DNA from 2 places in the Paraburkholderia largidicola genome. Region 1 is predicted to be linked to the other one. Evidence: riboswitches for the same ligand, from Rfam matches in the RefSeq annotation. Region 1 holds a riboswitch; the other holds the start of a gene.

Region 1 (14,821 bases):
TTCAATATACGACTCGACACGATCCTTCTGGAGCGCGGAAACGAGCGGGCTGATGAAGCAATCCCGATCGAGGCCGGGCGCGATCTTCATCTGACGCGTGCGTTCGATCAACGCATCCATAAACCTGTCGTGAATGCCGCGCTGGATGTACACCCGTGTTCCCGCATCGCACACCTGTCCGGAATTGAAGAAGATGCCGTTTGCGACAGCCTGCGCAGCCGCCTCGATGTCGGCATCCCCCAGCACCAGCACCGGCGATTTGCCGCCCAGTTCGAGCGTGATGCGTTTGATGCCACTCACGGCGGCGTGCCCGACCGTGCGGCCCACTTCGGTCGAACCCGTGAACGTGATCTTGTCGATACCCGGATGGGCGGCCATCGCCGCCCCGATGTCGCGGCCTCGCCCCGTGATGACATTGACGACGCCGTCCGGAATCCCGGCCTCGCGCACTAACTCCGCGAAGCGAAGCGTCGACAGCGACGTCAGCTCGGCTGGTTTGATGACGGTCGTGCAACCTGCGGCGAGCGCGGCCGCTACCTTCCACGCCATCGTTTGCAGCGGGAAGTTCCAGGGGACGATGACGCCGATGACACCAATCGGCTCCTTGCGCGTGTAGGCCACATAATCGCCAGGCAGGGAGGGTTCTACCGTACGGCCATGAAGCTTCGACGCCCAACCTGCAAAATAGCGGAACGTGTCGATCGTGCCCTGCACGTCGACGTCACGCGCATTGGCGACTGACTTGCCGACATCGATCGATTCGATCTCGGCCAGCTCGGTTGCATTCGCTTCGATCAGATCGGCGAGACGATGAAGCATCCGTTCGCGCTCGAGGGGCTTGAGCTTTCGCCACGGTCCCCCGTCGAATTGTTTGCGAGCCGCTTCGACCGCGTGATCCAGATCGGCAGTCGTCGCCAGCGGAATCTGCGTGATCACGCCCCCGGTGGACGGTTCGAGCACCGCGCACGATTCCCGGTCGCCTTGTGAAACCCAGGCGCCGCCAATCAACATCTTCTGCGGCCTGGAGAGAAACCGTTGAGTGGCTTCGCAGATCCCGAACGTCTCCAGATAATTTTGTACGACTTTATCCATCATTGTCTCCTGTGATACGGATTAACTGCTGCACGGCCTCTGGTGGGCCATCGGCAAACATCGATATAAACGTGGCTTGTGGCAGCGCGGCCTTTTGAGAGACTATGAGCGACACGGCCGCGGGAAAAAATCACGTGGATCAGATATTCATATCGGAAATTCCGAAGCAAGCGGGATAAACGGAGCGACGACAGTGATCCAGTTGCAGGACGTGGACCTCAAGCTTTTAAGGGTCTTCATGACGGTGGTGCGATGCGGCGGCTTTTCCGCCGCCCAGGCGACCCTGAACGTCAGCCAGTCGACCATCAGCGAACAGATGACGACGCTCGAAACGCGCCTGGGGCTCAAGCTGTGTGAGAGGGGGCGCAGCGGCTTTCGCCTTACCGAACACGGCCAGGCGACTTACGAGGCCGCGCAGCGGTTGCAACTGGCGGTCGAAAATTTCTGTGTGGACACGGATGCACTGAAGAAGAACGTCTCAGGCAGGCTGTACCTCGGCATCATCGACAACACGGTGACCGACTCGGCTTCACCTCTGCCGCAGGCACTGCAGGCGTTCGTATCGAGGGGGCACGACGTGCATCTGGATGTCTACGTCGGTATGCCTGCCGAACTGGAGGAGCGGGTGCTCGATGGCCGGTTGCACATCGCAGTCGGGCATTTTCCGCTGCACGTACCGGGGCTCACCTACACCGACCTCTATGGCGAACCGGACGGACTGTATTGCGGGAAGCATCATGTGCTCGCTGGCCTTCCGCCCGACGATGCCTCACTCAAACAGGCCATCGCGTCCAGTCGCGTAGTCGCGCGCGGCTATCTGCAGCAGCACGACCTGCGCATGCTCAGCGCCAGTAAAGCCGCCGCGACCGTGGACAACATCGAGGCGCAAGCCATCCTGATTCTATCGGGCGCGTACATCGGCTTTCTGCCGATCCATTACGCTGCCCGCTGGGTCGCGCGCGACGAGATGCATCGCATATGCCCCGACCAGTTCGGCACCCGATGGCCGTTCTGCGCAATCACGAAGCGGGCCGCCGTGCCCCCTACCATCCTGCAGGTATTCATGACGGACTTGATGGAAAGCTACCGTCTGACCCAGCAGCCAGCGAACGTGACGTAGGGATGGCGAATCGTCCGCTTCGATCTAGGGCTGGGAAGAGGCCAGCGGCGTTGGCTCACCGTTTCGATAGGTATAAATGGTGATCGGCGAATCCTTCAGGTCGCGATTCTGGTCGAAACGATAGTGCCCTGAAACCCCCTGAAAATCGATCCCAGCAAGTGCGGCGCGGTACTGTGCCGGCTCGATCGCATTGGCCTTTTGCATGGCCCGCGCGACGATGTTCATGCCGTCGTATAACGCAGCGCTGTAGGTCAATGGATCGGTATGGAAGCGCTGCTTGTAATCCGCCTTGAACTGCCGCCCTTCCTGCGTTTGATCGAGAACGGGGCCACCCTGCGGACAGTACACGCCTGCATCGACCGTGTCCCCGCCGACTTTCGCCAGTTCGGCATTGCACATGGCGTCGCCGCCAAGCAGGTAGCCGTTCATCGCGAGGCGTTTCATCTGCTTGCGCAGCGCCCCGGCTTGCGCGTAATAGCCGCCGTAGAAAATCCCTTCCGCGTTCGCGCCTTTGATGTGCGTGAGGATCGAGACGAAATCGGTCGCTTTGTCGGTCGTGTATTCCCGATCCACGATCTCGATGCCGTTGGCTTTGGCTGCGTCGATATATTCGTCGGCGAGGCCCTGACCGTACGCTGTCCGGTCGTCGATCACGGCGATCCGTTTGATCTTCAACTTTTTGGCCGCAAATTCGCCCATGCGGCTGCCAAGCTGCGTGTCGCTCGCGGAGATACGAAACACGTACGGATAGCCGTGTTGCGTGATCGACGGGTTCGATGCGACGGTCGCCATCACGATCCCCGCGACATTCACCAAACTTGAAATCGGAATTGCGACGCCCGAATTGAACGGCCCAAAGATGACCTTCACGTTGTCGTCGACGAGGCGCTGCGCAACCGTCATACCGGTACGCGGATCGGCGGCATCATCTTGCGAGACCAGTTCGAAGCGGGTCTTCCGACCACCGATCACGAGCCCCTGGGCATTCAGCCGCTCGATCGCCATCCTGACGCCGTTTTCATCGTCCTTGCCGATGGCGGCCTGCGGGCCGGTCAAGGGTCCCGTCAAGCCGATCTTCACCACCTGCTCCTCCGTCGCCGCGTGCGCCGACACCATCGTCAGAACGACTGCCGCCAACCATGCGCTTGCGCTCAATTTTTTCATCGTGCTCTCCTCACATCGTGAAGTATCAACTCGCCCTGCCTCCGGAGGCAGTTGAGAGCAATTCTGCGTAGCCAAATTCCCCAATAAAATGCACCATTGATGAAACACATTTCGGCAATTTCCGAAGTAACCGAGGGACCGTACGATGCAAGTTCAGGACACAGATCTCAAGCTGTTGCGGATCTTCGAAACCATCGTCCGTTGCGGCGGCTTCGCCGCAGCACAACCGATGCTCAACATCGGCGCATCGAGCATCAGCGAATACATGTCGCAACTGGAGACACGCCTCGGACTACGGCTGTGTGAGCGCGGACGCGCGGGTTTCCGGCTGACGGACGAAGGGGCGGAGCTGCACGCCGCCGCACAGCGTCTGCTCGGCGCGGTCGATACGTTTCAGATGGAAGCCGGTACGTTGCGCAATCAGCTTTCGGGTGTCTTGCGCTTCGGCATGATCGAAGCAACCTTGACCGACAAATACTCGCCGCTGCCGACAGCGATCCGTGAGTTCGGCCAGATGGCGCCCGACGTCCGTCTGCATGTGCAGATCGACACGCCTGGCAGCATGGAGCAGCACGTTCTGGACGGGCGACTGCATCTGGCCGTGGGGCCATTTCCCGCGCAGATTCCCGGTCTCGACTACTTGCCGCTCTACAGGGAGGAACAGGGGCTCTACTGCGCATCGACGCACCCGTTATACGAGCGGGCGAGCGGCCGTGTCCCGTTGTCGGTGCTAAGCAAACAACGCCTCGCTGCGCGTGCTTACCTTGGCAGCCAGGAACTCAAGCTGCTGCACATGACAGAGGCCGCGGCCTCGGTCGACAACGTCGAAGGCCGCGCGATGCTGATTCTATCGGGCAACTACGTGGGCTTTCTGCCGCCTCACTATGCGCAGCCCTGGGTCGACAGTGGACTATTGGCACGCATCGATCCCGAGCACTATGTGACGCATCTGGATTTTCAGATCATCACGCGCAAAGGCGCCGAATCGGCGCGAGTCGTGCAGGCGTTTAGCAACCAGCTGCGAGCGGCGGCCAGGAAAGTCAGCCGGACCGCACGCAGCAGCAAATAGCTAAACAGAACTTAGCGGGAAAGGTTTCGTTTGACTTTGCGTTGATGCATTACGCGGCCAATCGTATTCAGCAGCAGTTGCGCCGCCAGGATCGACGTCGAGCCCGAATGGTCGTAGTCCGGTGCGACTTCCACGAGGTCGATACCGATCACGTCACCCTGCTCGGCAAGACCAGCGAAGAGTTCGAGTCCTTCGTAGTACAGCAGGCCGCCGTGGCTCGGCGTGCCCGTGCCGGGCGCGATCGACGGATCGAAGCCGTCGATATCGATGGTCAGGTAATAACGGACGCCCTTCGGGATACGGTCCAGGACGCCCTGGATGCCGAGGCGTCTAAGGTCGCGCACCGAGATAATGTCCGAGCCCATCTCGCGTGCCTGGGCGTAGCCTTCGCGCGCAGTCGACGAGACATTGCGGATGCCGATTTGCGTCATGCCGGACACCACGCTTTTTTCCGCCGCGCGCCGCAGCGGATTACCGTGGCCATGGCGCACACCATGGCGCTCGTCGACGAAATCGAGGTGGGCGTCGATATGGACGATGTGAAACGGCTCCTGACCTTCGAACGCATTGATGCACGGAATGTTGATCGAATGATCGCCTCCCATCACCACCGGCAACGCCCCCGCCGCCAGGATCTTGCGCACGCCGTATTCGATGTTGGCGTGACTCTTCTCCGTATTGGTGTGCACCATGTCCGCATCACCGATATCGACAATGCGAACTTCGTTGGTGGGCAAGTACACGACGTCGTCTTCGAAGTCGTACGCGCCGCCGTGTCCGAATGAGAACAGCGTCGACGCGTCCCGGATCGAGCGCGGACCAAACCTTGCGCCCGCCCGCCACTGCGTGCCGCAGTCAAAAGGAGCGCCCATCACTGCGACATCCGCATCGATTTTGTCCCAGTCGAGACACAGCGGAGACTTCGCGAACGTGCAGATTCCAACAAAGGGCAAATTGAGCCGACCGGTTTCGTAGCTATTTTCAGACATGATATTGCACTCGTCCTGTTGATCGTTCAGATAGGTGCGGCGCACCAGGCGCCTTCTTCACGGCCGGAGCATCGTCCGTTGTGACGAGCCGGCTGTGCATCTGGAACTGAGTCTAGGCAAACAGATTCGACGGAAAAATGCCCAATATCAGAAACACACTTCGGGAGAATCCGAAGCATCCCGGACACCGCCTGATCGCGACGGGGCCGCCACGCACCGATCATGATGTTGAGTACCGTCTATTTGAAAAGACTTGCCGTCGTTTCTTTGAGGTAGTAGCCTTGCGCTGTTCTACAACGAAGCACGGGAGAGATCGTCCACCGCGACGACGCCGACGGAGCAACCGCCCCGGAAACTCTCAGGCAAAAGGACCGTGCAGCGAGAACATCTGGAGAGCGGCGCTTGCGCGCCCACCGAAGGGGAGCGATTACCGTAGCCGGTAATGGCGAAACTCTCAGGTACATGGACAGATGGGGCATTGACGCCGGTAAACATCGGCCGGCGATGCTCAACCAACACTGGACCATGTCATGTCCCATATTGCCATCATTGGCGCCGGAATTACGGGCGTCACCACTGCTTATGCCCTCGCCCGGCGCGGTTATCGCGTCACCGTTCTCGAACGTCATCGCTATGCGGCAATGGAAACGTCATTTGCCAACGGCGGTCAACTATCGGCCAGCAACGCCGAGGTCTGGAACAGCCGCTCCACAGTGCTGAAAGGCCTGCGGTGGATGTTCAACCGCGACGCGCCTCTCCTGATGAATCCGAAGCCGAGCTGGCACAAGTACAGCTGGATCGGCGAGTTCCTGCGCCAGATTCCGAACTATCGCAGCAACACGATCGAAACGGTGCGGCTAGCCATCGCTGCACGCGAGCACATGTTCTCTATCGCGGAGCGAGAGCACATCGATTTCGACCTCGAACGACGTGGCATCTTGCATTTCTATGCCACCCGCAAGGAGTTCGACGCCGCGACAAAGGTCAATGCATTGCTACGTGAAGGCGGTCTTGACCGGCGCCCGGTGACACCCGACGAAATCCGCGCCATCGAGCCGACGCTTCATGGGCAGTTTCACGGCGGCTTCTTCACCGAGTCGGATTCGACGGGCGACATTCACAAGTTCACGCGTGGACTTGCTGAAGCCTGCGTGCGTCTGGGTGTCGAGTTCCGCTACGACACGACCGTGCAGTCCATTTCCGAAGCCGCAGCGGGTGAATTGACGATTGCTTCCGTGCACGAAGGTCAGATTGATACGCAGAGCTTCGACCGCGTAGTGATCTGTGCGGGTGTCGGAAGTCGTGCGCTAGCCGCGTATGTGGGAGACCACGTGAACGTTTATCCGGTGAAGGGTTATTCGATCACCGTGTGCCTCGACGACACAGCAAGCCAGCACGCCGCGCCTTGGGTCAGCCTGCTCGACGACAACGCCAAGATCGTCACCAGCCGTCTCGGCGTCGATCGCTTCCGTGTTGCTGGAACGGCTGAGTTGAATGGCCTGAACCGTGACATCCGCTCGGATCGAATCCAGCCTCTCGTCAATTGGACACGCACGCATTTTCCGGACATGTCGACGGCGCGCGTCATTCCGTGGGCTGGGCTGCGCCCCATGCTGCCAGGCATGTTGCCCAAAGTGGGCCCCGGTCGTCGACGCAACGTTTTCTACAACACTGGACACGGGCATTTGGGTTGGACCCTCTCGGCAGCGACTGCGGAGGCCGTGGCGGAACTCGTGGCCGGTAGTCTGCCCAACTTGACGAGCGTGAAGCCCGCGAGAAAGCGGACGGGCCTGCCCGTCAACGTCTGATAAGCGTCTCCTGCCGACAGCATAGGCCCCGCGTCGCGCGGGGCCTCGATTGTTTTCAGAAGTACGATGATCATTCGAGACGCTGACGTCTGACCTCCTTCTCTTTGTATAGCGCGCCACTTCTGGTGACTGAACTGAGGCACAATAAACGCGGAAGTCACGCGCGACCGGCGATATCGCACCGCTTGCGTTGCGCCAATCGGATGCATGGAGACGCGCTATGGAGAATCTCCCGAGAAACTGGTCGACGCATGCTGCGTTGGCGCTCCTGCTGACTGGATGTGCCGCTGCCGGCGCGCCGCAAAGTGGGCCACATCTGAGCCCAACAGAGTGCCGTGACCTTGCCGCGCTTAAAAGCAACGCGCCTCCGACGAGAGCGCAACAACAAAGCGAGCTCTCGGCGCTGAGGAAAGCGGGCTACAACCCGTCACCATGGAACGACGACCCGAAATTCCCAGAGGATCTACACGCCGCGCAACGCCTCGTCGACCATTGGTTTCAAACGGAGTGCCAGCAGTCTCAACCCGGGTGAAGCTCCGGAGCCGCCAAGAATCTCCTCAGCCCCCGCGAGCAGCAACCGCGCGTCGTATTGCAGCGCAGCGATGTGCCGCCAACGACGCGGGGTCACCCACAAGGCACATTTACATCGGCGGTGCGACGCCGTCCTTTTCAACCACGACGAATTGCGCGCCGTAGCTCCCGCCGCTGGCCGGAGCCGCCACCACGAACACTTTCTTTCCCGCGATCAGATCAGCACGCGTGGCGGGCGCGAGCGTCACGACGGGCACGTTGGCCGGCACCGTGATCGAGTTGCTGCCGCCCTTGTACGAGAGTTTCAGGTCGCGTCCGCTGGTGCTCTCGACAACCGTGTCCACGTTCGCATTCGTCATCGAGCTGTTGGCGCCGAGGTCCCACGCATAGTGACCTTCGCCTGTGCCGCGCGCAGCATCGGGGAACACCAGCACTTCCTTCGCGGTCAACTTGCCGTCGGGACCGGGCGTGGCCGCTGCGCCGACATAGGAGCCCGGATTGATATCGGCGAGCTGGATCGCCTTCACGGCGCTGATCTTCGACGCGTCGCTCATGGCGATCGTCACGGTTTCGCCACTGCGGCGATGCACTGTCAGCGTATTGCCGGAGAACGACACGATGTCCCCACGGATACGCTCGGGCTTCGCCGAAGGAGATTGAGCGAACGATGCACTGGCAAGCGTGAGCGCGACGACGGAAGCAGCGAGCTTGAAACGAATGGACATAAGGACTCCGTTGGTGTGATGTGATTAAAGATATCTGCGGCGTGCGGCTCAGGATCCGCCGAACCAGTTGTAGCCCTGGTTTTCCCAGTAGCCGCCGGGAAATTCGTTCGTCACCGTGATGGCGACAATATGTTTCGGGTTCTTGTAGCCGAGCTTCGTCGGGATGCGCAGCTTCATCGGAAAGCCATATTTCGCGGGCAGAACATTGCCGTCATACGTCAGCGTGAGCAGCGTCTGCGGATGCAGCGCCGTTGGCATGTCGATGCTCGTCCAGTAGTTGTCGGCGCAATGCAGCGCGACGTATTTCGCCGTGGTATCCGCGCCGGCCAGCAAGAGAAAATCCGAGAAACGCACGCCGCCCCATTTGCCGATCGCGCTCCAGCCTTCGATGCAGATATGCCGCGTCACCTGGCTGCGTTGTGGCAGTGCGCTCAGTTCGCCGAGCGTCCACACGCGCCGGCCTTTGACGAGACCCGCGAGCTCGAGCCGATAAGTCCTGGCCTCGACCTCCGGCACCTGATCGATGTCATAGAAAGCGTTGAACGGAAATGGCCGCGTGATCATCGAGTCCGGATACGTCGGCGCGAGCTTGCTTCGATCGAAGAGTCGCGCCTGCGCGTCGTCGTTGAACGAGGACATCGTGCGTAGCAGGTTGTTCACCGACTTGTCGTTCGTCAGATCGCAACCCGACAACAGCGCCAGGCCGCCCAGCGTCAGGATTCGCTTGCCAAAGAGGCGCCTCGAAGAGGAGCCCAGTTCCTTCTGCGCGTCCTTGACGATGGATGCGGCGTCGAGTGTCCGCACGTCTTTATCTGACTTCATGGTTAGCGGCCCCGGATCATGGTAAGCAGCGATCGCGGCACGAGCGCAACCATCACGACATGGATCGCGAAGAATCCAGCGAGCACGCTCATCGCAACGAAATGGACGATGCGTGCATTATCGAAGCCACCCATCAGCGTCCGGAGAACCGGAAACTGCACCGGCTTCCAGATCGTCACGCCGGACACGATCACGAGCGCAATGTCGACGATGACGACGAGGTACGCCAGCTTCTGCACCGCGTTGTACGCGCTGAGATCGCTGTGGCTGAGCTTGCCGCGCAGGGCAGCGACGAGGTCGGTCGCAATCGCGCGCAGGGTGAGGGGGAAAATGGTTCGGCGCAGTCGCCCGGTGAATACGCCTAACGCCAGGTACGCAACGAAGTTGGCGACCAATACCCACATGATCGCGAAGTGCCAGAGCAATGCGCCGCCTAGCCAGCCGCCGAGCGTGATAGCCGCCGGAAAGCGTATCGCCGCGAAGATGGGAGACGCTTCATACACCTGCCAGCCGCTCATGCACATGAGGATCACCGCTGCTGCGTTGATCCAGTGAAAAGCGCGGACCCATACGGGATGAATCGTGGCGTGACTCAAGAAATCCTCGTTGTCTACGGTATGGGAAGCACGTTGCGCGATGCTTCAACGCTCAGCGCTGGCACTACATTTCCGCAGCGGCTTCCGGTTGACTTGAGGATCAGGATCGCAGGTGAATGGCAGCGAGGGTATCGGTCAAATGACCGATGAGCGTAAAGGCGATGTCCGTCGCCCGAACTTCCTTTAAGCGAGCACGATGTCGCGCTCTCCTCCGGACTGGATGTTGATGTACACCACATCATCGAACGTCTCGTTCCTGACGTGGTGAATCACTCCGGGTTCGACCGTGTAATGGTCATCGACGTGTCTTTTGTCGATCAACGCGCCTGTTTTCGTTTCGACAGTGAGCACGCCTTTAACGACGACAAAGCGGTCTCTCACGTTCGTATGGTGATGCCATTCCGTTTCGCCGCCGGGAAGGACCGTGGTCTGGGCGACGGAGTAGTCTTTCTCAATCAGCAGCGTCTTATACCGTACCTTGCTGTTCGCGAGGGGAATGTCCTTGTCATCCAATTTAGCCTCCTGTGAGATGAGGTCTCACTGTAACGTCGAGCTTGCAATCCAGGGTAGCGACGAATTTGTGTACGATGATGTGAGTTAATTCGACGTCTCGACCTCATGCGCCGACTTCCCCCGCTCAATGCGCTTCGCGCCTTTGATGCAACCGCTCGCCAACTAAGCATCTCGGCCGCCGCGCAGGAGCTGCATGTGACCCACAGTGCGGTGAGCCATCAGGTGCGTCAGTTGGAGCAATGGCTAGGAAAATCGCTATTCGTTCGGCATGCAGGGGGCGTGCGCTTGACCGCTGAAGGACAAAGTCTGAAGCAGGCTGTCGATCAATCGTTCTCGATGCTGGTGGCCCGATGCGAGGAGATCGCGGAGCAAGCGCCGATCGCCGAAATCGTGCTCGGCGCACCCGGCAGTTTTTTGGCGAACTGGCTTATCCCGCGGCTCGACCGGTTCGAGGCGAACTACCCAGGTATTCGCGTTCGCTTGCAGACGAGTACGGCGATGGACGATCTGCGACGACAGGTGGTGGACTGTCTGATCGTCAGCGATCGAAACTGGCCAGCGGATGTCGAGGTGGTGAGCCTCTTCGACGAAACCGCCGGCCCTGTCTGCGCGCCGTCGTGGCCTCATCGCATTGCAAAGCCGACGGATCTGCCCAGTCAGCCGTTGCTGCACACCAGTTCACGCCCGCACGCGTGGATGGAATGGGCGTCACGGAACGGCGTTGAACCAGCAATGTTCGCTGAGGGCCGTCGATTCGACCACTTGTCGTTGCTTCTCGAAGCGGCTGCGGCCGGACTGGGTGTTGCTATCGCCCCTGCGTTGCTCGTCGAGCGCGAACTGTCGCAGGGGAAACTGATCGCGCCGCTAGGCTTCGAATCGAACGACGCCGTCTTCGCCTTGTGCGCGATGCGCGGTCGATCGGACAAAGCGTTCTGCGATCTACGTGAATGGCTTGTGAAGGAGAGCGCTGCGTGATCCGGCAGCGGCAGGTAACGCTGCTCACCGAGCAATCGCGCTCGGTGAGCTTCCAGTGATGTCAAGTATGGAAGGGCACCCAAAACATCTTGACTTCGACATTGAGCAAGCCTGACTCCACTGTTGGGTCGTCTGTCGCGATCTTTTGAGCTTCTGCCAGATCCGCTGCCTTGAAAATTGTCATCCCGCCGTCAGCGTCCTCTTCTGCGTAAAGCTGCACTATCATGGTGGACACAAGGAGGGCACACAGGTGTGCCTGCGAAGCCAACCCGAGCGAAGCGCGTTGTGCACGAATCAGGATGTCATAACCGACATGCGAGAACGCAAATACATCAAGAGCCGGTTGCTGATCGTCGCGGCGTTCGCATTGCCTGCGTTCGCTTTCATCGACGGTTGCAAGTCGACCGCGACGCCGGCCGCGAGCGTACCAGGGCAGATCGCCACTGACGACGCGGCACTCGCCGCCCGGGTGAAGCAGGCGCTCACCGCGGACTCAGGTCTGAGATCCTTGCCGATGAGCGTCGCGACGTATCGAGGCGTCGTGCAGTTGTCCGGATACGTCGATTCAGACGTACAGATGCAGAAAGCGCTTGCCGTGACCCGCAGCGTGCCGGGGGTGCAATCCATCAGCAACGATCTCCACCTCAGGCCGCAATAAGACGCCCTCGCTGGAAGCATGATCGTTTCCTCCGGTTCATAAGTGTTTGTCCGTAACGGAAAGTCGGATTCGACGGTAGAGCGCCTAGAGTGGATGTACGCGTTCGATCCGCGACGAATCCCTTCCGATGACCCGGAGGTTTTGCATGAGCCATGCACCGGCAGACAGCCTGCCAGGCCCGGCAGCAGCCGGAGAAGACTACGCTACGCTCGCGAGCGAGATCGTTGACATCTTCTACAAAATCTACGGAAACCATCCGGGTTTCCGCGTCAATCACGCGAAAGGAATCGTCGCGGAAGGCAGCTTCGTCGCGACGCCCGAAGCGGCGGCATTGAGCCGCGCCGCGCTCTTCGACGGCAGCAGCATTCCCTTCACCGTGCGCTTTTCGAACGACGGCGGCTTTCCGGCCGTCCCGGACGGCGCACCGGGCAACATCAAAGGCATGGCCGTCAAGTTCCATCCGCCTGGCGGAGGCGAAGTCAATATCGTGATGCTGGCGGTAAAGACCTTTCCGATGGCGACCGGCGAGGGGTTTCGCGATCTGCTGGCGGCTATCAGCGAGAGTCCTGAAGATGCACCGACACCGACGAAGCTGGATGAATTCGCCGCCATCCACCCGACCGTTCCCGCGTCGTTCAATTCTGCCGGGACGCCCGACAGTTTTGCGCACGAGGCGTACCGCGGCCTCAACGCTTTTATTTTCGTCGACAAGGCCGGGCGCAGGCAGCCGGTGCGTTACATCATGAAGCCGGAAGAACTCGTGTATCTGACTGCCGACGAGGCCGCCGGACAGCCACTGGATTTTCTTATCGACGACCTGCGGACGCGCATTGCGAACAAGCCAGTCGTATTCCACTTCACAGCGCAGCTTGCTGAACCCGGTGACCAGACCAAAGATCCAAGCCAGCCCTGGCCCAATGATCGTAAGGTGGTGGACCTCGGTGTATTGACACTTCACAAGGTACGTGACGATAGCCGGCAGGTGCAGAAGGATTTGCTGTTCCTGCCGACCAACCTCATCGACGGAATCGAGCTCTCTGACGACAGGATGCCCGTGATCAGGTCCGCGGTTTATGGAGTGGCGTTCGGGCGACGTAACGGGTGAGGCGGATCACTGTTGTAATGGTCGCCGGGTGGTATCAGCGCCTTCACGCTAGCCGCCTGGCAGCTCCGCAACCCATCTTCCCATGTCGCATTGACATTTTCAGACACTTAAATTTCTCGCGCTCGCCGGAACTGCTGTCGGCGTGACTCTATGTGAACGGCAACTTCGTCTGTCACGGCACACGGTACCGACTTTTCCCATCCTGGCGACACTTTGCTGTCTCAACGGCAAAGCACGTGTAAGATTGTTTGAACACCGCCCATGTGGCTGATTGAGCCGTCATTCGAACGCCGCGCGCTTCATGCGTATGAATGGCATGTGTTGCCGGGAGACGATGCGATGCGCGTACTGCTCGTCGATGATCACGAACTCTTCAGAGCCGGTCTTGCGCTGCTCATTAAAGAGCTTTTCCCGGATGCCGAGCTGCTGCATGCGAATACGCTGTTGCACGGAATCGATTCAGCGATGACGGGGAATCCGGATATTGTCTTTCTGGACCTGGAACTCCCTGACGGGCACGGTTGCGACGCGCTGGCCCGCTTGAAAGACGCACGGCCGTCCTTGCCCGTGGTCGTCATATCGGCAGACGAACGTATGGAGACGGTCGGTCGATGCCTCGAACTCCGCGCGATGGGCTACGTGCCGAAATCGTCGTCGCCTGAGGCACTCCATGCCGCAATCGTTGCCGTGCTCTCGGGTGGCGTATTCCTGCCCGCGGCGAGCATCGCCGGGCTGAGGCACGCGATCGACATGGCCGAGTCACCGGCACGCCAATCACAAAACGCACAGCCTGCGCACCGCAGCGCCGAACCTTGGGACGCTCCCCGCCTCGGACTGACGCCGCGCGAGTACGAAACGCTCGCCTGGCTCGTACGCGGGCTCCCTTCCAAAGCCATCGCATCGAAGATGGGCCTCGAAGACATCACAGTGCGCAAGTACATCAGTCATCTGCTCGCGCACTTCAACTTGCGGCGCCGCACGGAACTTATCGTCATGCTGGCGGACAGGGGCGTTACGCTCGGAACGCTGCCGGTCACAGATCCTTCGCCAGATCAAGATTCATCGGCCGATGAGCGGCAACGAACCGGCTGATCTCAGCGAGCAGATCTTCCGGCGCGGAGGACTTGCGCAATAGCACGAACGGTTCGGGGAAATCGCGAAGGACGCGGTCGGACAGCAATTCGCCCGTGATAAATGCGACCGGAATGACGCCCGCCCACGCGAAGTGACGCCTGATCCGATCGGCAACCTCCTTACCGGTAGCGCCATCGCACAGGCGGATATCCGTGACGATGAGATCGGGAACGCGGCTGTCATCGGCGAAAATGGCCTCGAATCCGGCCATCGAACCGGCCGCCAGCACGAGCGAACCCGCGCTCGAGAAAAGCCGTCGCAGGCCTTCGAGAACGGTTGGCTCGTCGTCACACAGCAGCATGAACGTGCCGTTGAGATCGGAACTGTCGAAGTCGCCGTACTGGTTCCTCCCGACGGCGGGTGTCGATGCCGAGACGGACGCGTAGAGCGAAAAGCGCGATCCTCGCCCTTCGACCGATGCGAAGCTCATGGCGTGTCCCGGCAGCATACGAACCACACGTTGCACGATCGACAACCCCAGTCCCAGCCCTTTCGAACGGTCGCGCCCCGGATTGTTGAT
Region 2 (14,821 bases), on a different replicon from region 1:
GTCGTCGATCGGGCCATCGTCTTCCGTGCCGCCTCGATGCGGCATGATGCCTTCCTCGACGCCGACCAGGAACACGTGCGGATATTCGAGCCCCTTCGATGCATGCACCGTCGACAGCCGCACCGCATCGGGGTCTTCGTCCTTGCCTTCGAGCATCGACATCAACGCAACCGTCTGAATCAGTCCGAGCAGATTCTTGCCAGTGTCGGCCAGACCATCGGCGTTGTCGTAGCCGGTCTGCTCCGTGCCCGCTGCCGGTTCAGGCTTCGTGCCCTTGCGCTTCAGCCACTCCAAAAACTCCAGCACGTTTTGCCATTTCGACTGAGCCTGACGCTCGTCGAAAGCGTCGTACAGATAGGCTTCGTAGTGGATCGCTTCCATCATGTCATCGAGCACGGACGTCGCCGCATCCTTGTCCGCCCGGTCTCGCAGACGCTGCATGAAATCGCAGAACATGCGCAGCGGCTCGACCTGACGCGCCGACAACCGCGCTTCGAGGCCGCCCATGTACACCGCTTCGAACAGCGACACCTTCGCCTGCCCGGCGAACGCGCCGAGCGCTTCGAGCGTCGTGTTGCCGACGCCCCGGCGCGGCGTCGTGATCGCGCGGATGAACGCAGGATCGTCGTCGGCATTGGCGATCAAACGCAGGTACGCGCAGATGTCCTTGATCTCGGCCTTGTCGAAGAACGACTGGCCGCCCGACAGCACATACGGAATCCGCTCGCGGCGCAGCACCTGTTCGAAAATGCGCGCCTGGAAGTTGCCGCGGTACAGGATCGCGTAATCGCGAAACTGCGCGCGCCGCTCGAACTTGTGCGCCGACAGGCGAAACACGACCGATTCCGCTTCATGCTCTTCGTCGTTGCAGCCCGTCACGGTGATTGAATCGCCCATGCCGTGCTCGGACCACAGCTTCTTCTCGAAGAGCTTCGGATTGTTCGCGATCACATTGTTCGCCGCCGTCAGGATGCGGACCGTCGAGCGGTAGTTCTGCTCCAGCTTGATCACGTGCAGCTTCGGAAAGTCCTTGCCGAGCTGCGCGAGGTTTTCGAGCGTCGCGCCGCGCCAGCCGTAGATTGCCTGATCGTCGTCACCGACGGCCGTGAACGCGGCGCGCGGGCCCGCCAGCAGTTTCACCAGCTCGTACTGACACGCGTTGGTGTCCTGATACTCGTCGATCAGCAGATAGCGCAGCTTGTTCTGCCAGCGGTCGCGCACCTGCTCGTTGGCCTTGAACAGCTCGGCGGGCAGGCGGATCAGATCGTCGAAATCGACGGCCTGATAGGCGTGCAGCGTCGCGACGTAGTTGCGATAGACGATGGCCGCCTGGTGCTCGTCCTCGTTCGAGGCGATCGCCATCGCTTCGTCCGGCATGATGAGGCCGTTCTTCCACAGCGAGATGATCGTCTGGATCTTGCGGATGAAGCCTTTGTCCGTCGAGCCGACCTGCTCCTGGATCATGCCGAAGCAGTCGTCGGAATCCATGATCGAGAACTGCGGCTTCAGGCCGACATGCTCCGCCTCCTGACGCAGAATCTGCACACCGAGCGAGTGGAACGTGCACACCGTCAGCTGATTGACGGGCACCTTGCGGCCTTCCTTGCCGGGCGTCGTGAGCGTCTTGCCTTCGAGCAGCTTGCTCACCCGCTCGCGCATTTCGGCGGCGGCCTTGTTCGTGAAGGTGACGGCGGCGATATGGCGCGGCTCGAAGCCTTTGTTTTCGATCAGGTGCGCGATCTTCTGCGTGATCACGCGGGTCTTGCCGCTGCCCGCGCCGGCGAGCACGAGGCACGGACCGTCGAGATAGCGCACCGCTTCGCTTTGGGCGGAATTCAGGCCTGCGGACATCGTGTGTGGATGAGTAGTCGATTGAGGGCGCGATTCACAAGGAATGGCCCGAGAACATGCAGCGAGACGGCGCTAGCGGCGCAGCGTGGCGGGTGGCCGCGCGGTACATTGCCGAACCATCAGCCGATGCGCCACGCAATTGATTCCATGCGCTTTTTGCCGTTCGCGTGAGAACCGCGATGTTAACACGAATGCCCTTTCCGATGCCTCGGCTCATGCCTGTCGGACGACGTCTGCGAGGCGCGCGCCACCCGCTGCGCCACGAACCGAAGTGCGGCTATGCCAAAATTGCGATGTTGTGCGCCGCCCCCGCGGCGCGCCGGTTTTGCAGGGAACACGCATGTCTTCATCGCTGAAAATTGGCTTGATGGGCTACGGCTTTGCTGGCGCCACGTTTCACGCGCCGGTGATCGAACACTGCGGACGCGCGAGCGTCGCGGCGATCGCCACGGGCCAGCCGGACAAGGCGCGTGCCGACTATCCGAACGCGAAGATCGTCGCCGATATCGACGCGCTGCTCGCGCTGTCGGACGTCGAATGCGTCGTGATCGCGACGCCGAACGACACGCACTTCAATCTCGCGCGCCGCACGCTCGAAGCGGGCAAGCATGTCGTCGTCGACAAACCCGTCACGCTCTCCGCCGCCGATGCACGCACGCTCGCCGATCTCGCGCAAAGCAAGGGGCTCGTATTCGCGCCGTTCCACAACCGTCGCTGGGACGGTGATTTCATGACCGTGCGCGACCTGATCGCAAGCGGTGAACTCGGCCGCATCACGCATTTCGAATCGCACTTCGACCGCTTTCGTCCGGGTATCCGGCAGCGCTGGCGCGAAGAGGCGTCGCGTGGCGGCGGCCTGTTGTTCGATCTCGGCCCGCATCTGATCGATCAGGCATTGTCGCTGTTCGGCGCGCCCGAAACGGTCTATGCAACGGTGAAGGCGTATCGCGATAACGCGAGCGCGCCGGATTACGCGCATCTGCTGCTCGGTTATGCGAATCACGAGGTGGTGCTGCACGCGAGCGCGCTGACGGCAATCGTCGCACCGCGCTATACGATTCACGGCACGCGCGGCAGCTACGTGAAGAACGGGCTGGACACGCAGGAAGACCAGTTGAAGGCGGGCTTGCGTCCGGGCGATGCCGGTTTCGGCGGCGGCAACGAAGCGGGCACGCTGCGCGTGCTCGAAGGCGAACAGGAAGTACAGCGCGAACTGCCGACGCGCGATGGCGCGTACGTCGAGTTCTATCGCGCGTTGGCTGCATCCATTCAGGATGGCGCGCCGTTCCCGGTCAGCGCTGCCGACGCGGTGGATGTCATGGCCATCATCGAACTCGCTAATAGAAGCGAGCAAGAGGGCGTGCGACTGCCTTTCCGGCGCGGCGCGTGATCCGTGGGCGGCGCTCACGCCGCCTTTTTTGGATCTGGCCTTCATTGCACCTTCAGGGGCGCGCACCTCGCCAACCCTTTTGCTCTCGCCCACGATCGGCAACCAATGGTTACACACTGTGCCTGCGACGCGTCATCGCGCGTTGCGGGCCGACCGTTGCTTCCCATACTTACCGGGATCAACCAGAAAGGAGAATTCCATGCAACGTATCGTTCGCGCGCTCGGTAGCTTCGCGCTAGTTTCTTCGCTCGCCGCATGCGTGGCCCCACCGTCGCGACAGCTTGCCGAGCCAGGTAACGCGCCGAATCCGCACGAACTGGCCGTGCACCGCCTCGAACAGGTCGACGGCCGCATCGACAATATGGGCCGGAATATCGACACGCGCGTGAGCCAGGGCCGTTATCCGCCGCCCGAAGGCGCCGCGCTGCATCACCGGCTCGATACGATCCGCCACGAAGCGCACGACATGGCCGGCCAGCACGGCGGCGGCCTCACGGGCGACGAGCAGCGCGTGCTGAATCAGGAACTGGATACGGCGTCGGCGGCCATCAACCGCTAGAGACGACAACCTTTCACTTCCAGTCATCGCCACATCGGCGCGTGGGCAGCATTGAAACGCCCATGCGCCCGCCTATGCCGTCACATCGCGGCGACCACACGCTCCCGCAACTGGGTGTAGACGGTCAGGTATTCGCCGCGCCCCGTCGCAACGGCCGATCGCTTCAGCGCGTCGAGCATCACCAGTTCTTGCGCGGCACGCGCTGAATTCGGGTAGACAAGCGGGAGCGCGATCGGGTTGAACGAGACCGTGCGCCACCCGTTCTGCGTGGCAAGTAGCAAAGAGATCAGTCGCTCGATGACGAACACCTTGACGGGCGTTTCGCTCAGGTTATGCCGCGTTCCTTCGTTCAGGGCGTGGCCAAGCGGGGAGCAATTGCTCTCTGCGATATTGAATATGATCTCTGCCTGACTGAACCAGTGCCGCCAGAAACGAGGCTTTGCAACAAAATAGTTGCAGTACACCGTGTTCGAAGAATCCATGATCAGCGTGCGGAGATCGACACCGGGCGTCAACAGCGATGCGATTTCCACGAACGACTCCCATGCGTTCGGATGCTCGGCTCTTCCCTGCAAGAAAACGTTGGGGAACAATGCGCCCGCATCGAAAAACGGCGAGAAGGAGACAATATCTGTCGATTCAGGCTGAGTCGCGAGGAACGCGTAGACATCGCTTGCCTCGAGATTCGTCTTCATCGCGAACTTGGGCGACAGAAATCCATAGAAAGCGTTGTCGTCCAGTTCGTTGCCGAGAAGAAAGTTCCGGATCGGCCAGTACTCACACCAGTCGGGCCGTTGACCCACGTTGTCGAGCGGAATAAAGCCCTTATCCAGAATGGCTCGGGTCGGCTCCGAGTAGAAGATCTGATAAATGTGCGCTTGGGTCATCGCTTGATGTCGAACTAATTGGGGACGCAAGTTGCCACCTTGTCAGAAGTATCCAACACGTCCTTCCTTGGTAATTGGTCAATCAATTGCCATGTTCGAGGTCAATTCGGTCGATAGCGCGTCCCTGTAGACGACCATATTTTTGAAATCATTGTCGCGTCCGCGGCCGCTACGCTTGCGTCCGCGCAGGCCCGGCGCCGCAATTTGACATCCCTCCGCCCCTCGCGTACATTCGCCGCACGCGTCGGGAGAGCGCGCCGTCCGCTGTCGTTTTCAGAACGCCCAGCAGCCAGCGCCGCCGAAGGGGCACACCCGCAAACTCTCAGGCAAAAGGACCGACCGCGTCGAAAAACCCGCTCGTCATCCGGTCATAGCGACCCCAAATTGACTGAGCGCCCGTTTTTCGCACTCTGGAGAGCGGCAGTAGCGCCGGTGCACTCAACCGCACGCGCAGGCTGCCCACCGAAGGGGCGCGCGCCAGCCCATCAGCACTCGCTGACGGCAGCGCAATCTCTCAGGTATCGAGGACAGAGGGGGCATGCAGTTATCGCTCGTTGGCCCGAGATGGGATCAGGCCGCGAGGGTTTCGCCGCATGGCCTTTCCTGTTTAGCGACGCCCCGAGGCCCCGATGACCGAACTCAAACACACCCCGCTCCACGCCACGCACCGTGCGCTCAATGCCCGCATGGTCGACTTCGGCGGGTGGGACATGCCCGTCAACTACGGCTCGCAGATCGAAGAGCATCGCGCCGTTCGTACGGACGCCGGCATGTTCGACGTCTCCCATATGTGCGTCGTCGATTTCACGGGCGAGCGCGTCCGCGCTTTCTTCGAGCGCGCGCTGGCGAACAACGTCGGCAAGCTGCAAGCCCCGGGCAAGGCGCTCTACTCCTGTCTGCTGAATCCCGAAGGCGGCGTGATCGACGATCTGATCGTCTATTACTTCGGCGAAGATCATTTCCGCGTCGTCGTGAATGCCGGTACGGCTGAGAAAGACGTCGCGTGGTTCAACAAGCTCAATGACGACAAAGGCTTCGGCCTGACCATCAAGCCGCGCCGCGACTACGCGATCGTCGCCGTGCAAGGCCCGAACGCGCGCGAAAAAGTCTGGGCGACCGTGCCGCACGCACGCGCCGCCAGCGAAGCCCTCAAGCCCTTCAACGCCGCGCGCGTCACCGATACGCCGTTTGGCGAACTCACCGTCGCGCGCACCGGCTACACGGGCGAAGACGGTTTCGAGATCATCGTTCCCGCCGATCACGTCGAAGCGCTGTGGAACGCGCTGCAGGCACAGGGCGTGCGCCCCGCCGGTCTCGGCGCGCGTGACACGCTGCGCCTCGAAGCCGGCATGAATCTGTACGGCCAGGACATGGACGACGACGTGTCGCCCCTCGACGCCGGTCTCGCATGGACGGTCGACCTGTCCGCGCCGCGCGATTTCATCGGCCGCGCAAAGCTGGAAGCGGACGGCTCGAAGTCGTCGTTCGTCGGCCTGATCCTGCACAAGGACAACGGCAAGGCGGCGGGCGTGCTGCGCGCGCACCAGAAGGTCGTCACGGCCGCTGGCGACGGCGAAATCACGAGCGGCACCTTCTCGCCGACCATGCAGGAATCGATTGCGTTTGCGCGCGTGCCGAAGGGCGTGCAGCCGGGCGATGTCGTCCACGTTCAGATCCGTGACAAGGCACTTCCCGCCAGCGTGGTTAAACTGCCATTCGTGCGCAACGGCAAAGTGCTCGTCGGCTGATCGGTCACTCGATGAGCGTCACGAGACAGACACCGGACAGACACGAAAGCGTCGCGTGCGACCCACCATTTAAACCAACCGAATTACCGCATAGGAGCATCCGATGAGCATCCCGGCCGATCTGAAATACACCGAATCGCACGAATGGGTCCGCACCGAGGCGGACGGCACGCTGACGGTCGGCATCACCGACCACGCGCAGGAAGCGCTCGGCGACATCGTCTTCTTCGAAGTGCAGCAACTGGGCCAGACCGTCTCGGCAGGCGATACCGTCGCCGTCATCGAATCGGTGAAGGCGGCTTCCGATATCTACGCGCCGGTTTCGGGCGAGATCATCGAAGCGAACCCGAACGTCGCCGATACGCCGGACGCCGTGAACAGCGCGCCGTACGACAACTGGCTGTTCAAGATCAAGCCGGCTGCGGGCGCATCGGAAGACCGTCTGATGGACGCCGCCGCCTACGGCAAGTCGATCGGCGAATAAGCCACTCACTCACGACAGGCGCGGCGTTCGCCACGACAGAAGAACGCCGCGCCAGCAGGAACATTCAATGAAGCTCGAACACCCGGATCGTCTGATGAACCGCACTCCTCTCTCGCTCGCCGCGCTCGAAGTGCATGACGCCTTCGCCGAACGGCATATCGGCCCGGATACGGCCGATCAGCAGTCGATGCTCGAAGCCCTCGGCTTCGCATCGCGCGCCGCGTTGATGGACGCGGTGATTCCGAAGACGATTCGCCGCCTGGACGCGCTGCCGCTCGGCCCCTTCGCCCAGCCGAAGAGCGAAGCCGAAGCGCTCGCCGCGCTGCGCGAACTCGCGGACAAGAACCAGGTGTTCCGCTCGTACATCGGTCAGGGCTACTACAACGCGCACACGCCCACCGTCATCCTGCGCAACGTGCTCGAAAATCCGGCGTGGTACACGGCTTACACGCCGTACCAGCCGGAAATCTCGCAAGGCCGCCTCGAAGCGCTGCTGAACTATCAGCAGATGATCGTCGACCTGACAGGCCTCGCGATCTCGAACGCGTCGCTGCTCGACGAATCGACGGCCGCCGCCGAAGCGATGACGCTGCTGCAACGCGTCGGCAAGCCGAAGTCGAACATTTTCTACGTGGCAGACGACGTGCTGCCGCAAACCATCGAAGTCGTGAAGACGCGCGCGAAGCCCGTCGGCATCGAAGTGAAGGTCGGTCCGGCTGCCGAGGCGGCGAGTTCGAATGCGTTCGGCGTGCTGCTGCAATATCCGGGCGTGAACGGCGACGTGCTCGACTACCGCGCGCTCGCTGAAGCGATCCATGCAGCGGGTGGCCACGTGGTCGCCGCCGCCGACCTGCTCGCGCTGACGATGCTCACGCCGCCGGGCGAATGGGGCGCGGACGTGGCCGTCGGCAACTCGCAGCGCTTTGGCGTGCCGGTCGGCTTCGGCGGCCCGCACGCGGCGTATCTCGCCGTGCGCGACGAATTCAAGCGTCAGATGCCGGGCCGTCTGGTCGGCGTCACCGTCGATGCGCAAGGCAACCCCGCGCTGCGTCTCGCGCTGCAAACGCGCGAACAGCACATCCGCCGCGAAAAGGCGACGTCGAATGTGTGCACGGCGCAAGCACTGCTCGCGATCATGGCCAGCATGTACGCCGTCTATCACGGCCCGCGCGGCCTGAAGATGATTGCGCAACGCGTGAACCGCATCGCCGCGCTGCTCGCGGAAGGCGCGAAGCAACTTGGCTATACGCTCGTCAACGAATCGTTCTTCGACACGCTCACCTTCGAAACGGGCGCACGCACCCAGGCGCTGCACGACGCCGCGACGGCCAAGGGCATCAATCTGCGTCACGTGAGCGAAACGCGCGTCGGTCTGTCGCTCGACGAAACCACCACGCGCGCCGATCTCGCCGATCTGCTTGCCGCTTTCGCGCAAGCCGCATTCGTCGAAGCCGTGCCGCAAATCGACGAACTCGACGCAAAGCTCGGCGCGTCGAACACGTTCCCGAAGACGCTCGAACGCGAGAGCGCGTATCTGACGCACCACGTATTCAACCGTCACCATTCGGAAACGGAAATGCTGCGCTATCTGCGCAGCCTGTCGGACAAGGACCTCGCGCTCGACCGCTCGATGATCCCGCTCGGCTCGTGCACGATGAAGCTGAACGCGACGTCGGAAATGCTGCCCGTCACGTGGCCCGAGTTCGGCCAGATCCATCCGTTCGCGCCCGCCGAGCAAACCGTCGGCTACCGCGAAATGATCGATCAGCTCGAACAGATGCTGGTCGCCGCCACCGGCTACGCGGCCGTGTCGCTGCAACCGAACGCCGGCTCGCAAGGCGAGTACGCGGGTCTGCTGATCATCCACGCGTATCACGAGTCGCGCGGCGAAGGTCATCGCAATGTGTGTCTGATTCCCGCTTCGGCGCACGGCACGAACCCCGCGTCGGCGCAGATGGCAGGCATGCAGGTCGTCGTCGTTGCGTGCGACGCGCAAGGCAACGTCGATATCGAAGACCTGAAGAAGAAGGCCGAACAGCATTCGGCCAAACTCGCGGCGATCATGATCACGTATCCGTCGACGCACGGCGTGTTCGAGCAGAACGTCCGCGAAGTCTGCGAGATCGTGCATGCGCACGGCGGCCAGGTGTATGTGGACGGCGCGAACATGAACGCGATGGTGGGTCTCGCGGCGCCGGGCCAGTTCGGCGGCGATGTTTCGCACCTGAACCTCCACAAGACGTTCTGCATTCCGCACGGCGGCGGCGGACCGGGCGTTGGCCCTGTTGCCGTCGGCGCGCATCTGGCGAAGTTCCTGCCGAACCAGACGTCGACGGGCTATGAACGCGACGCGAACGGCATCGGCGCCGTCTCCGCTGCGCCGTATGGCTCGGCGTCGATCCTGCCGATCTCGTGGATGTACATCGCGATGATGGGCGCGAAGAACCTGACGGCCGCTACCGAAACCGCGATCCTCAACGCGAACTACGTCGCGAACAAGCTCGCGCCGCATTACCCGGTGCTGTATTCGGGCCCGGGCGGACTGGTCGCGCACGAGTGCATTCTCGATCTGCGCCCCATCAAGGAAACGAGCGGCATCTCCGTCGATGACGTCGCGAAGCGCCTGATGGACTACGGCTTCCACGCGCCGACGATGAGCTTCCCGGTGCCGGGCACGCTGATGGTCGAGCCGACCGAATCGGAATCGAAGGAAGAGCTGGATCGTTTCATCGAAGCGATGATCGCGATTCGCAACGAAATCCGCGATGTCGAGGAAGGCCGCAGCGATCGCGAAGACAATCCGCTCAAGCACGCACCGCATACGGCGGCAGTGGTCGTCACGAACGACTGGAAGCATGCGTATGCGCGTGAAACGGCGGCGTATCCGCTGCCGTCGCTGATCGCGAAGAAGTACTGGCCGCCCGTCGGTCGTGCGGACAACGCGTACGGCGATCGCAACCTGTTCTGCTCGTGCGTGCCCGTGGCAGACTACGAGGCATAAACCATCCTGCGGAACGCCCCACGAGGCGTTCCCCCTGAACGGCCGCTGCTTCCGCCTGAGTGCGGGGACAGCGGCCGTTTTGTCTGGTTAGCGCTTTTTCGCGGGTTCCGTTGGCGGCCGACTCGCCGTTCCCTCTCCCTCCCTCCTTCCCCTGCGCTGACCGCCTCCCGGCTCACGCCTGAGCAGCCGGCTTCCACGCCTCTCCGCTGCTGCCGCCCATGCGATGCCCGCGAAATGGGCCGGAATCCCGTCGCTATTCGCCGAAATGAGTAAACGGTGATTCCGTAAACTGCCCATCAGATTCCACTAATGCAGTTCCCATTCGACGCCTCGAACTATCACCATGACGCACATTGCCATTACCGGCGCGACGGGCTTTATCGGTCGGCATGTACTCGCGCAAGGGGCAGCTCAAGGCCTCGACGTCGTGGCCGTTACGCGTGGCCCCGCGCCAGCCCGGCAGGACAACGTCAGGTGGGTTTCGCTCGACGTCGCGTCCCCTCCCGATAACGCGTTCGACTTGCTGGGCAGGCCCGACGTACTCATCCATCTCGCATGGGGAGGCCTGCCGAACTATCGCGCACGGCGTCATTTCGAAGTCGAGCTGCCGACCCATTACGCCTTTCTGCGCCAGCTCGTCGAGGCGGGGCTGCCGTCGCTCGTCGTGGCGGGAACCTGCCTGGAATATGGCCTGCGCGATGGCGCGCTCGACGAGACCCATCCCGTTGCACCCGTGACGCCATATGGCTTCGCAAAGGATGCGCTGCGCCAGCAGCTTGAATATCTGCAACGCGATCACGCATTCAATCTGGCGTGGGCGCGGCTTTTTTACATGCACGGCGACGGCCAGGCGCCCACGTCGCTCCTGTCGCAACTGCGTGCTGCCGTCGAGCGCGGCGACCATTCGTTTGCCATGTCGCGCGGTGACCAGTTGCGCGACTACCTGAGCGTGACGGATGTCGCGCGGAATCTGGTGGCTCTCGCCACGAGCGGCAAGAACGTCGGCACAGTCAACGTCTGCTCGGGCACGCCGCGCTCGGTGCGCGGCCTGGTCGAGCAATGGCTGCATGACCACGACTGGAATATCCAGCTGGAACTGGGCCGCTATCCGTATCCCGACTACGAACCAATCGCCTTCTGGGGAACCCGGACCAAGCTCGACCGCGTACTGGAGACCTTATGACTGTCGTACGAGAACTGTATCGCGCAAACGCCCTGCCCGTGTTTCAGAACCGCATGTACGAGACCAGCACGGAAGCACGCAACTCGCCCGTCGGCGATGTACGCCTGGTGGAAGACCTGAGAACGGGCCTCGTCTACAACGAGGCGTTTCGCCCAGAGCTGCTCGACTATGACGAGCACTACCAGAACGAGCAGGCCGTCAGCGCCAATTTCCGCCAGCACCTCGAGGAGGTCGCGGACATCGTCACACGCACGCTCGGCAAGCACTCGATCATCGAGGTGGGCTGCGGGAAAGGCTATTTTCTGGAGATGCTGGAAGAGCGCGGCTTCGACATCACCGGCTTCGATCCCGCCTACGAAGGCTCGAACCCGGCAATCGAAAAGCGCTACTTCGACGCTCACGCGGGCATGCAAGGCGAAGCTCTGGTGCTACGGCACATCCTCGAGCATGTCGCCGACCCCGTCACATTTCTTGCACAGCTACGCGACGCCAATGGAGGCTGCGGCAAGATCTACATTGAAGTGCCGTGTTTCGACTGGATCTGCGAGCGCGGTGCATGGTTCGACATCTTCTACGAGCACGTCAACTACTTCCGGCCCATTGATTTCGAGCGCATGTTCGCCGTCGTGCATGAAAGCGGACACCTGTTCGGCGGGCAGTATCAATATGTCGTCGCGGAACTCAGCAGCTTGTGCGCACCGAGTTACGACGAGCGCGCCGCCGTAGATTTTCCCGCGATCCTGTCCCCAGTGGTCGAGCGCCCCGCTCAAGGCGATGCCGCTGTGGTCATCTGGGGTGGCGCGTCGAAGGGTGTGATCTTCGCGCTGAACTGCCTGCGCAACGGCACGCCCGTATCCGCCGTCATTGACATCAATCCCGCAAAGCAGGGCAAGTATCTGCCCGCGACCGGGCTGCTCGTGCAGGCGCCGCACGATGTGCTGCCCAGCCTGCCCGCCGGCTCTGCGATCTACGTCATGAATTCGAACTATCTCGACGAAATCCGCGCCCAGGCCGGGTCTCAATTCACCTATATCGGTATCGACACATGAATACATTCGAACAGGAAGTCCGCCAACGCATCGACGCAAACGGGCGCGATGCGGCTTTGCGCGAGGTCGGCCTGACCTTCGTCCGCGAGACGACCGGGCCGCGCTACTCCTATAACTTTTCCTGGTTGGGCCGCCCGATCATTCAGTATCCGCAAGACATGGTTGCCATGCAGGAACTGATCTGGGAGGTTCGCCCCGACATCATCATCGAAACGGGTATCGCCCATGGCGGCTCGCTCATCCTGAGTGCCTCGATGCTCGCGATGCTCGATCTGTGCGATGCCATCGAGCGAGGCGAAATGCTGGACCCGTCGAAGCCGCGCCGCCGCGTCGTGGGCGTCGACATCGATATCCGCGCACATAACCGGGCGGCAATCGAAGCGCACCCGCTCGCGAACCGCATCGATCTGATTCAGGGCTCGTCCGTCGCGCCCGACGTGCTCGAACAGGTCTACAAACACGCCGAAGGTTGCAAGAGCGTGTTGGTCTGCCTCGATTCGAATCACACGCACGAACACGTGCTAGCCGAACTCGAGGCCTACGCGCCGCTCGTCACGCCTGGCAGCTACTGCGTGGCATTCGACACGATTATCGAAGACCTGCCTCGCGACGCATTTCCGGACCGCCCGTGGGATCACGGCGACAATCCGAAGACGGCCGTATGGGCGTTCGTCGAGAAGCATCCCGAGTTCGAGATCGACCGCCAGATCGATAACAAGCTTTTGATTTCAGTCGCGCCGGAAGGTTATCTGAAGCGCGTGCGTTGAACAAGCGCGCACTGCCGTCACGGACCCACCACGTACTCATTCACGAAGCATACCGAAATGAAAGTTGTCATTCTCGCTGGCGGACTGGGCTCGCGCCTGTCCGAAGAGACTCAGGCACGTCCGAAGCCGATGGTGACCGTTGGCGACCGCCCCATTCTGTGGCACATCATGAAGATCTATGCGTCGCACGGCATGACGGACTTCATTATCTGCTGCGGCTACAAGGGCTACGTGATCAAGGAATATTTCGCCAACTATTTCCTGCACTCGTCCGACGTCACGTTCGACCTCGCGCAAAACAAAATGGAAGTGCATCAGCGCAATGCCGAACCGTGGCGCGTCACGCTGCTCGATACCGGCGAGCATTCGATGACGGGCGGCCGCCTGAAACGTGCGTCGCATCTGCTGCGTGAAGAAGAAGCGTTTTGCCTGACGTACGGCGACGGCGTCGGCAACGTCGACATCACGCGCCTCGTCGAATTCCATAAGCGTCACGGCAAGCTGGCGACCGTCACGGGCGTGCAACAACCTGGGCGTTACGGCGTGCTTCAGCTGGCCGACGACGAACGCGGCGTGATCGGGTTCGCCGAGAAGCCGCAGACGCAATCGTCGTGGATCAACGGTGGCTTCTTCGTCCTGTCGCCGCGTGTGCTCGACTATATCGACGACGACAGCATCCCGTGGGAAAGCGAGCCCATGCAACGGCTCGCATCGACCGGTCAGTTGCAAACCTATCGCCATGACGGCTTCTGGCAGCCGATGGACACGCTTCGCGACAAGCATCAGCTCGACGCGATATGGGCGACGGGCAAAGCCCCCTGGAAGACGTGGTGATGAACCCATCCTTTTGGCACGGACGACGTGTGTTCGTCACCGGGCACACGGGTTTCAAGGGAAGCTGGCTGTGCCTCTGGCTGCAGCGCCTGGGCGCACAGGTCACCGGGTACGCGCTGCAGCCGCTCACTGAACCATCGCTATTCGACGCCGCTCAGGTCGCGTCGGGCATGAACCACCTGGCTGGCGACGTACGCGACGCGGCGGGCGTGCGCCACGCGCTCGAAGCGGCGCGTCCCGAAGTCGTTTTTCACCTCGCGGCGCAATCGCTCGTCCGGCAATCTTATGCGGACCCCATCGAGACGTACTCGACTAATGTCATGGGCACGGTACATGTGCTCGATGCAGTCCGTCATGTGAACAGTGTGCGCGCGGTCGTCAACGTCACTAGCGACAAATGCTATGAAAACCGCGAGATCACACGCGGATACGATGAAAGCGACGCCCTAGGCGGACATGATCCTTACAGCAACAGCAAGGGCTGCTCTGAACTGGTGACGGCGTCGTACCGACAATCGTTCTTCAATGGAAACTCCCACGCCGCCATTGCCAGCGCTCGCGCCGGCAATGTGATCGGCGGAGGCGACTGGGCGCGCGACCGCCTCGTGCCGGATCTGCTGCGCGCGTTCGATCGCGGCGAGCATGCCGTTGTGCGCCGGCCGCATTCGGTCAGGCCCTGGCAACATGTGCTCGAGCCGCTTGCGGGTTATCTGATGCTGGCGGAACGTCTCGTCGAAGGCGACGCGTCGTTCGCGGGTGCGTGGAACTTCGGCCCGCTCGCCGACGACATGCGATCGGTCGAAGAAATCGCTTCGCAACTCGTTTCGGCGCTTGGCAACAATGCCGCATACGAAGTGCAACAGGAAGCGAACGCACCTCACGAAGCGGGCCTGTTGTTACTCGATGCGAGCAAGGCGCGCCGCGAACTCGGCTGGAATACGCTGCTCAAGCTCGATGAAGCATTGCAATGGATCGCGCAATGGCATCTTGCATACCGTACGGGATCGGGGGCGAGGGTCGCCACGCTGGCGCAGATCGAACGCTACGAGGCTCGAATCAATGCGGCGG

The links. Region 1 has a riboswitch for glycine ahead of PPGU16_RS26500 (D-amino acid dehydrogenase). Riboswitches for the same ligand answer to the same signal wherever they lie in the genome.
Region 2: another riboswitch for glycine. It lies ahead of gcvT (glycine cleavage system aminomethyltransferase GcvT); the one in region 1 lies ahead of PPGU16_RS26500 (D-amino acid dehydrogenase).

What each region holds. Positions count from the first base shown of each region.
Region 1 is NZ_AP023175.1:2,196,643-2,211,463, reverse strand. Features, by position in the region: gene PPGU16_RS26525 (aldehyde dehydrogenase family protein) at 1-1,092, opposite strand, end outside; gene PPGU16_RS26520 (LysR family transcriptional regulator) at 1,286-2,212, shown strand; gene PPGU16_RS26515 (branched-chain amino acid ABC transporter substrate-binding protein) at 2,237-3,376, opposite strand; gene PPGU16_RS26510 (LysR family transcriptional regulator) at 3,522-4,445, shown strand; gene speB (agmatinase) at 4,457-5,434, opposite strand; glycine riboswitch at 5,729-5,818, shown strand; gene PPGU16_RS26500 (D-amino acid dehydrogenase) at 5,965-7,242, shown strand; gene PPGU16_RS26495 (DUF4148 domain-containing protein) at 7,463-7,774, shown strand; gene PPGU16_RS26490 (hypothetical protein) at 7,884-8,498, opposite strand; gene PPGU16_RS26485 (molybdopterin-dependent oxidoreductase) at 8,547-9,320, opposite strand; gene PPGU16_RS26480 (cytochrome b/b6 domain-containing protein) at 9,323-9,916, opposite strand; gene PPGU16_RS26475 (cupin domain-containing protein) at 10,100-10,429, opposite strand; gene PPGU16_RS26470 (LysR substrate-binding domain-containing protein) at 10,535-11,404, shown strand; gene PPGU16_RS26465 (YciI family protein) at 11,466-11,588, opposite strand; gene PPGU16_RS26460 (BON domain-containing protein) at 11,718-12,062, shown strand; gene PPGU16_RS26455 (catalase family peroxidase) at 12,208-13,167, shown strand; gene PPGU16_RS26450 (response regulator) at 13,507-14,259, shown strand; gene PPGU16_RS26445 (hybrid sensor histidine kinase/response regulator) at 14,201-14,821, opposite strand, start outside.
Region 2 is NZ_AP023174.1:3,637,525-3,652,345, forward strand. Features, by position in the region: gene PPGU16_RS16230 (UvrD-helicase domain-containing protein) at 1-1,851, opposite strand, end outside; gene PPGU16_RS16235 (oxidoreductase) at 2,192-3,241, shown strand; gene PPGU16_RS16240 (hypothetical protein) at 3,441-3,800, shown strand; gene PPGU16_RS16245 (hypothetical protein) at 3,881-4,495, opposite strand; glycine riboswitch at 4,923-5,035, shown strand; glycine riboswitch at 5,088-5,228, shown strand; gene gcvT (glycine cleavage system aminomethyltransferase GcvT) at 5,317-6,435, shown strand; gene gcvH (glycine cleavage system protein GcvH) at 6,539-6,919, shown strand; gene gcvP (aminomethyl-transferring glycine dehydrogenase) at 6,987-9,920, shown strand; gene PPGU16_RS16265 (NAD-dependent epimerase/dehydratase family protein) at 10,264-11,103, shown strand; gene PPGU16_RS16270 (class I SAM-dependent methyltransferase) at 11,100-12,152, shown strand; gene PPGU16_RS16275 (cephalosporin hydroxylase family protein) at 12,149-12,919, shown strand; gene rfbF (glucose-1-phosphate cytidylyltransferase) at 12,977-13,753, shown strand; gene rfbG (CDP-glucose 4,6-dehydratase) at 13,753-14,821, shown strand, end outside.